Regions from separate parts of the Bradyrhizobium sp. CCBAU 21365 genome, predicted to be linked through region 2. Evidence: riboswitches for the same ligand, from Rfam matches in the RefSeq annotation. Region 2 holds a riboswitch; the other holds the start of a gene.
What was found. A riboswitch is a leader RNA that binds a small molecule or an ion and turns the genes downstream of it on or off. The one in region 2 is predicted to bind S-adenosylmethionine.
Positions count from the first base shown of each region.

Region 1 (4,413 bases), 400 kb from region 2:
CGGCAAATTCCGTGGCGCGGCCACGGCTGCCGCCGAGCGCCTGCGCGACCTCGTCATAATACTGCATGCCGATCAGTCTGCCGGTGAGATGCAACAGATAGCTCGCATCCTCCGGGCCGAACACCTGCACGATGACCGGCGCGGCCGTCTTCACATATTCCATCGCGTAGTTGCGATAGGCCTTTTCCAGCCGCGGCTTCGGCCAGCTGTCGACCGGCAGCGCGGGCGCGGTGTTGGGATCGAATAGCGGCGCCTCGAGATGGCGCGCGAACACGAGGCGCTGATCGAGCTCGAGCGGATGATCGTATTCGCAGTAATAGCCCTCGAGGCCGTCCTGGCCGTCGACACTCTGCTTGGTGCAGACGAAGCCGAGCCGCAAATCCCCGAGCGCGACGCCGTTGTTGGCGTGCCAGCCGCGCAGCATCGCGCGCGAGACCTCGCCAGGCACGCCGCAGATCGCCGTGCCCTTCCAGATCCAGCGCGGCGGCGGATAGCGGATCCAGGCCTTGCGGTCGGTCTCGTGCATGTATTCGACATGCACGCCGCCGATCCAGTTGGAGAGATAATGATACTGCGCGGCCGCGACCGCCGGCGGCAGGCCGTCGAGACCGAGCTTCTTCAAGCCGGGGAGAAAGCGTTCCTGCTGCTGGCGGCGAAACACGCGAAAGACGAACTCCGCTGCATCAGCCGTGCCGCGCCGCGTGACGACGGTGAGGATCAGCCCGGTGAAGAAGGCGTGATAGAGATCGGCGACGCTGCGCCATTTCCGCCACTGCGCTTCTTGCTGCGCTGAATCTGTTGCGGCGCTCATGTTTACTCCCGATCTCTTATTTTGGTGGAGTGTGTCATCGTCAGCATGACGACGCAACCAAACCCAAGCGCAGTGTCATCGCCCGACTTGATCGGGCGATCCAGTATTCCAGAGACAGTCGTTGTCGATGGAGGGGCCGCGGCGTACTGGATTCCCCGCTTTCGCGGGGAATGACAGCGGAGAATGACGCAAAGTCCGACTCGCGGAATTACACGCGAAAATGCTTGGAGAGCTTCAGGCCCTGCGCCTGATAGTTCGAGCCGATGCGCTGACCGTACAGCGCGTCGGGGCGCTCGAGCATCCGTTCATAGACGAGGCGGCCGACGATCTGGCCATGCTCGAGAATGAACGGCACCTCGCGCGAGCGCACTTCGAGCACGGCGCGCGCGCCCTTGCCGCCGGCGCCGGCATAGCCGAAACCGGGATCGAAGAAGCCGGCATAGTGGACGCGGAATTCGCCGACCAGCGGATCGAACGGCACCATCTCCGCGGCGTAGTCCGGCGGCACCTGCACCGCCTCTTTCGAAGCCAGGATGTAGAACTCGCCGGGATCGAGAATGAGGCTGCCGTCGGGCCGGGCCTTGATCGGCTCCCAGAAATCGTCGACCGCATAACCGCCGCGGCGATCGACATCGACCACGCCGGTGTGGCGCTTGGCGCGATAGCCGACGAAGCCGCCCGAGCTCTCGCCAGAGAGATCGACGGAAAGCGCGACGCCATGGGTGAGATCGGCATCGTCGATATCGACCAGCCGCTCGGCGGCATGCAGCGCATCGAGCTCGTCGGCGGAGAGCGTCGCCTCGCCGATCCGGAAGCGGACCTGGCTGAGCCGCGAACCCTCGCGCAGCAGCACGGGAAACGTCTTCGGGCTGATCTCGGCGTAGAGCGGGCCGTGATAGCCGGCGCCGATCATGTCGAAGCGGCGGGTGCCGTCGGCGATCACGCGGGTGAAGACGTCGAGCCGTCCGGTCGAGCTCTTCGGGTTGGCCGCGGCGACGATCTCCGGCGGCAGCGCCAGGCTCTCCAGCAGCGGCACGATGTAGACGCAGTTGGTCTCCAGCACCGCGCCGTCGGACAGATCGATCTCGTGCAGCTTCAGCTGGTCGATCCGCTCGGCGACGGTGGCATCGGGTCCCGGCAGGAAGCTGGCGCGGACCCGGTAGGCGATGTCGCCAAGGCGCAGATCGAGGCTGGCCGGCTGGATCTGGCTCTCGACGAAGTCGTAGGCGGGCAGAATGAGGCCGGCCTCCGCCATCTCCGCGATCATGCGGTCGGGCAGAATTCCGTTGGATTCTTCTTCCAGCGTGAACGACACGGCGCGGTCCCTCGGCGATCCCTCGAGATGGCCCAAAAATCATACTCCAGGCGGCCATCAAGCCCCAAAATATGGGCTTTTACGGGTTATCCGATGACCGTCTTGACGGAAAGGGCGCGAGGGAATATCAGCTGCACTTATCCCGTGGTGATTTGAGCCGGCCGGCTTGCAGCCACGTTAAATAAGTCGCTAAACAGGCCGGGGACAGTGTGATCCCGGCTTGTGGAGGTTGCTCCAGGCCGGTTTTTTTGTGGCCATTCTCCAGGAGAAATGGCCACTTCGGAGGTCACATGTCTGAATCTGAAGGTACCGCCCGCTTTCGTCCCGAAACCCGCCTCGTCCATGGCGGCACGCTCCGCTCGCAATTCGGGGAGACGTCGGAAGGGCTGTTTCTCACCCAGGGCTACGTCTACGACACCGCCGAGCAATGCGAGGCGCGCTTCAAGGGCCAGGACCCCGGCTTCATCTATTCGCGCTATTCCAATCCGACGATTGCGATGTTCGAGCGCCGCATGATCGAGCTCGAGGGCGCGGAAGCCGCGCGCTCGACCGCGACCGGCATGGCCGCGGTGACCACCGCGATCCTCGCGCCGCTGAAGGCCGGCGATCACGTGGTGGCCTCGAAGGCCCTGTTCGGCTCCTGCCTCTACGTGGTGCAGGACCTGCTGCCGCGCTACGGCATCGAGACGACCCTGGTCGACGGCCTCGATCTCGACCAGTGGCAGCGCGCATTGCGGCCGAACACCAAGACCTTCTTCCTGGAGAGCCCGACCAATCCGACGCTCGACGTGCTCGACATCGGCGCGATCGCCAGGATAGCGCATAGCGGCGGCGCCCGGCTGATCGTCGACAATGTGTTCGCGACGCCGATCTGGCAGAGCCCGCTGTCGCTCGGCGCCGACGTCGTGGTCTATTCCGCGACCAAGCATATCGACGGCCAGGGCCGCTGCCTCGGCGGCGTCATCCTGTCGTCGGAAGCCTTCATCGCCGAGCACATCCATAATTTCATGCGCCAGACCGGTCCGTCGCTGTCGCCGTTCAACGCCTGGGTGCTGCTGAAGGGACTGGAGACGCTCGGCGTCCGCGTTCGCGCCCAGACCGAGAACGCGGCGAAGATCGCCGAGGCGCTGGCCAGGCATCCGAAGATCACGCGGCTGGTCTATCCGGGCCGCCCCGATCATCCGCAGGCCGAGACGGTGAAGAAGCAGATGGGCGCCGGCTCGACGCTGGTCGGCTTCGAGGTGAAGGACGGCAAGGCCGGCGCCTTCCGCTGCCTCAACGCGCTGAAGATCTCGCGCATCTCCAACAATCTCGGCGACGCCAAGAGCCTGGTGACGCATCCCGCGACCACGACGCATCAGCGCCTGGCGCCGGAGGCCCGCGCCGAGCTCGGCATCAGCGAAGGCTTCATTCGCTTCTCGGCCGGGCTCGAGCATCCCGACGATTTGATCGAGGATTTTGAGCGGGCGCTGGAGCGGGTTTAGGGCGAACAGATAGGCTTGGAGAGCTCGGCGCCCTCTCCCGCTTGCGGGCAGGGCTATCGCATATGCCCCTTGGCGACCGCGCAAGTGCTTGGCCTCGTGGTTCGAGACGCGCCGCAAGCGGCGCTCCTCACCATGAGGGTCTACTATTGTGCCGCAAAACAAGACCTCATCCTGAGGAGCCCGCCGAAGGCGGGCGTCTCGAAGGATGGCCACGAGGGCACCGCCACGAAATGCGATAGCCCTCGCGCGCGGGGGAGGCGAAGGAACGGCCCTTACGTCGCCGCCGTGGTGACGCCGCCGTCGACCACGATGGTCTGGCCGGTCATGAAGGTCGAGGCGTCGGAGGCGAGATAGGCCACGGCGCCGGCGATCTCGTCGGGCTCGCCGATGCGGCGGAGCGGCGTCGATGCGGTGCGGCGCTTCAGATTATCCGGGTCCTCCCACAGCGCGCGGGCGAAGTCGGTTTTCACCAGGCCGGGCGCCACGCAGTTGACGCGCACACCCTTCGGGCCCCACTCGCCGGCGAGGCTGCGGCACAGCGCGAAGTCGGCGGCCTTGGAGATGCCGTAGGCGCCGATCACGGTCGAGCCGCGCAGGCCGCCGATCGAGGAGATGATCACGACCGAGCCCTTGCCGCGCTCGGCCATCTGCGGGATCGCCAGCGCGGACAACCAGATGTTGCTCTTGACGTTCGAGCCCATGATCTTGTCGAAGGCCTCGTCCGTGATGTCGAGCAGCGGGCCGTAATACGGGTTCACCGCGGCATTGCAGACCAGGATGTCGATCTTGCCGTAGTGCTTGAT
Region 1 is NZ_CP030036.1:8,974,090-8,978,502, forward strand. It holds gene XI02_RS42515 (hypothetical protein) at 1-811, opposite strand, end outside; gene XI02_RS42520 (2'-deoxycytidine 5'-triphosphate deaminase) at 1,020-2,078, opposite strand; SAM riboswitch at 2,261-2,340, shown strand; gene XI02_RS42525 (O-succinylhomoserine sulfhydrylase) at 2,417-3,610, shown strand; gene XI02_RS42530 (SDR family NAD(P)-dependent oxidoreductase) at 3,883-4,413, opposite strand, start outside.
Region 1: it holds a riboswitch for S-adenosylmethionine, as region 2 does, so the genes downstream of both, XI02_RS42525 (O-succinylhomoserine sulfhydrylase) here and XI02_RS40585 (homoserine O-acetyltransferase) in region 2, are expected to answer to the same signal.

Region 2 (4,413 bases):
GTCGCTGCAGGTCGCGCTCAATGCGCCGGAGCGCGCGCTGTCGATGACGCTGGCCGCCGTCGGCTCCGGCTCGAGCCTCGAGAATCTCGATGCCTTCCGCGCGCAGTGCCGCGCCAATGCCGAGCAATACGAGAGCATCGGCTCGGTCGAGGTCGCCAAGGTGACGCGCGAGGCGCCGAGCCGGATTCCGTTCCTGATCAAGGATCCGCGCGGCCACGCCGACTTCTACGCCGCACTCGCCCGCCACGACGCCAGGGGCTCCGCCAACACGATGCGCAGCTTCCAGGGCGGCCGGCCCTCGATCTACACCATGACCGACGCCATCAAGCGTGTGTCAACGCCGGCGCTGATCCTGTGCGGCGACGAGGACGACAATTGCATCGCGCCCAGCATGTTCCTGAAGCAGCATCTGCCGGCCGCCGGGCTTTCCTTCTTCCCGAAGTCGGGTCACGTGCTCAACCTCGAGGAGCCGGCGCTGTTCAACGAGATGGTCGAGCGCTTCATCGCGCTGGTCGAGGCCGGCCGCTGGCCGGTGCGCGATCCGCGGTCGCTGGTGGCGGCGCCGGTGTAGTCTTGTCATTCCGGGGCACGCGAAGCGTGAACCCGGAATGACGCCAAGACGTCACTTCCCCTGCCCACCCCGGCTGAGCAGGAACACGCCCTGCTCGCCGAACATGTTCCACACCCACCACGGCAGGTTGAGCGGCACCGGGCGGCCGTAGAGATCGAGCGCGACCGCGCGCTCCATCTTGACGTTGATCTCCTCGCAGAGCTGCACGAAATCCTTGATGGTGCAGAAATGGATGTTCGAGGTGTCGTACCAGCTCGCCGGCAAATTCTCGGTCCGCGGCATGTGGCCGCCGATCAGGAGCTGCAGCCGCATCTTCCAGAATCCGAAATTCGGGAACGAGACGATGGCGCGCTGGCCGATCCGCAGCAGATTTTCCAGCACCACCTTGGGCTGCCGCGTCGCCTGCAAGGTCTGCGACAGGATCACGTAGTCGAACGCATCGTCGGGATAGTTGACGAGATCGGTGTCGGCATCGCCCTGCACCACGGCGAGCCCCTTGGCGACGCAGCCGTTGACACCCTCGCGCGACAGCTCGATGCCGCGGCCGTCGATGCCGCGGCTCTCCAGCAGTTGCAGCAGCTCGCCGTCGCCGCAGCCGACATCGAGCACGCGCGAGCCTGGCCGCACCATGTCGGCGACCAGCAGATGATCGGTGCGATAGCCGCCGGTCCGCTCCGGCGCGACGCCCGGCAAGGGCAATGTCTGCTGCATGCTCATGACTGGCCGCCGTCCTTCAATCCGCGCGCCTTGCCTGCGGCCAGCAGGAAAGCGCGGGAGATCTCGAGGAATTCGGGCACGTCGAGCAGGAAGGCGTCGTGCCCCTTGTCGGTCTCGATCTCGGCGAACGACACCCGCGCGCTCGACGCGTTCAGCGCATGCACCAGCGCGCGCGATTCCGAGGTCGGAAACAGCCAGTCACTGGTGAACGACACCACGCAGAACCGGGTCTGGATGCCGGTGAACGCCTTCGCCAGCACGCCGTTGTGGTCGGCGGCGATGTCGAAATAGTCCATCGCACGGGTCAGATAGAGATAGGAGTTGGCGTCGAACCGTTCGACAAAGGACGAGCCCTGGTAGCGCAGATAGCTCTCGACCTGGAAATCCGCATCGAACGAGAAGGTCGGCAGCTCGCGGTCCTGCATCCGCCGTCCGAACTTGCGATGCAGCGCGGCGTCCGAGAGATAGGTGATGTGCGCGGCCATCCGCGCCACTGCCAATCCGCGATGCGGATGGGTGTCCTCGTCGACATAGCGGCCGCCGCGCCAGTCCGGATCGGCCATCACGGCCTGGCGGCCGAGCTCGTGGAACGCGATGTTCTGCGCCGAGTGGCGCGTCGAGCAGGCGATCGCGAGCGTCGAGAACACGCGCTCCGGATAGGCCGCGGTCCATTGCAGCACCTGCATGCCGCCCATCGAGCCGCCGACCACGCAGAACAGCGTCGTGATGCCGAGGCGGTCGATCAGCATCGCCTGCGCGCGCACCATGTCGGGGATGGTGATGATCGGGAAATCAAGTCCCCACACCTTGCCGGTCGCGGGATTCAGCGACGCGGGCCCGGTCGAGCCCATGCAGCCGCCGATCACATTGGAGCAGATGATGAAGTATTTTTCGGGATCGATCGGCCGGCCGGCGCCGACCATGGTCTCCCACCAGCCGGGCTTGCCGGTGACGGGATGGATGTTGTTGACATGCTGATCGCCGGTCAGCGCGTGGCAGACCAGGATCGCGTTGGAGCGGTCGGCATTGAGCTCGCCATAGGTCTGGTAGGCGATCTGGAACGGTGCGAGATCGACGCCGCAATCGAGCTTGAGCGGCTGGTCCATCCCGAACTTCGCCACCAGTGACGACGGATGGTCGGCCTCATGGGCGCGATCATCGCTTTGGGTTTGTGGGCTCGGTATCGGACGCACGTTGCTCATCTAGGCGACCCTGCCTCCGCGCGGGAGGGCTCGACGGACCTCAGGCCAATAAAAAACCCGGCCTGAACAAAGGTTCGGCCGGGAGCTGATAAGGTCCCCGGCCTGTTTAGCGAGTTGTTTAACGTGGCTGCAAGCCGGCCGGCTCAAATGACCACGGGACGCAGGGAACGTAGTCCCCGCGCCCCCCGGCGTCAAGACAGCCCTGCCCACGGCCAATTGGTTAACCGAATGCGCAAGGCACGCCTGCGACGTTTCTCTTTGCTTTCGCTGCCCGTCTTTCCTAATCAGGGACCCTGTCCGACGCGGCAACGGGCCGCCCCGACGACAAGGTTTGAGAGCATGTCCAACCCACCCCCGTCGCCGCCCTCGCTGCAGGAGCTGCGCAAGGAAATCGATGCGATCGACGAGCAGGTTCACCGCCTGCTGATGGCGCGCGGCGACATCATCGACCGCCTGATCCAGGTCAAGAAGACCCAGGAGGTCGGCTCCGCATTCCGCCCGGCGCGCGAGGCCAGCATGATGCGCGAACTGGTGCGGCGTCATCGCGGCATCCTGCCGCTCGACACCATCGAGAGCATCTGGCGCGTCATCATCTCGACCTTCACCTATGTGCAGGCGCCGTTCGCGGTGCATGCCGATGTTTCCGTCGGCGAGTCGGCCATGCGCGACTCGGCGCGCTTTCACTTCGGCTTCGTGGTGCCTTACGTCTCGCATTTCAGCGCGCAGGCCGCGGTCGAGGCGGTGGCGAAGTCGAAGGGCGACCTCGCGCTGGTCTCCGCGATCGCGAGCCGCACGCCGTGGTGGAATGCGCTCGAGGCCAGTGGCGCGCCGAAGATCATCGCGCGGCTGCCGTTCCTCGAACGCGCCGACCATCCCGCCGCGCTGCCGGTGTTCGTGATCTCGCGGGTCGCCGACGACGCCATGGTCACCGAGGTGCAGACCTGGAGCGTGCGCGTCTCCGGCTGGAACGCCGATGTCGCCCGCGCGCTGGCGCCGCTCGCCGAGATCGTCGCGGTCCCCGACACCGCCTTCGACGGCGCGGCGCTGCTGGTCTCGGTCACCGGGCAAGACCTGACTAACAAGGGTTTCGAGGCCATCAAGCTCGCCTTGATCAAGGCCGGCGCCTCGGTGCGCTCGTCGGCCCTCGTCGGCAGCCACGCAACGCGCTATACGGTGCCCTCTAACGGATCGGCCAGGACCTGAAGGTAGAGCCAGCCGCCCGTCCAGGCTTTTGTTTTGACGCGTTTTCTTCACGCGAACCGGTATCCACGTCGCTCGAAAACGCTCTGTTCGGAGTTGATGATGTCCCGCCCCGTGCCGAACCCCGGCATCCTCGATATTGCGCCCTACACGCCCGGCAAGAGCCCGGTGCCGGAACCGGGCCGCAAGGTGTTCAAGCTGTCCGCCAACGAGACGCCGTTCGGTCCGTCTCCGAAGGCGATCGCGGCCTACAAGGCCGCGGCTGACCATCTCGAGGACTATCCGGAGGGCACCTCGCGCGTGCTGCGCGAGGCGATCGGCCGCGCCTACGGGCTCGATCCCGACCGCATCATCTGCGGCGCCGGCTCCGACGAGATCCTCAATCTCTTGGCGCACACCTATCTCGCCCCCGGCGACGAGGCGATCTCGACCACCCACGGCTTCCTGGTCTACCCGATCGCCACCATGGCGAACGGCGCCAGGAACGTGATCGCGGCCGAGACCAATTTCACCGCCGACGTCGACGCCATCCTCAAGGTGGTGACGCCGAAGACAAAACTGGTCTGGCTCGCCAACCCGAACAATCCGACCGGCACCTACATCCCGTTCGACGAGGTCAAGCGCCTGCGCGCCGCGCTGCCGTCGCATGTGCTGCTGGTGCTCGATGCCGCCTATGCCGACTACGTCTCGCGCAACGACTACGAGCTCGGCATCGAGCTGGTC
Region 2 is NZ_CP030036.1:8,576,364-8,580,776, forward strand. It holds partial or broken gene XI02_RS40575 (alpha/beta fold hydrolase) at 1-571, shown strand, start outside; gene metW (methionine biosynthesis protein MetW) at 623-1,288, opposite strand; gene XI02_RS40585 (homoserine O-acetyltransferase) at 1,285-2,490, opposite strand; SAM riboswitch at 2,576-2,655, opposite strand; gene XI02_RS40590 (chorismate mutase) at 2,830-3,693, shown strand; gene hisC (histidinol-phosphate transaminase) at 3,793-4,413, shown strand, end outside.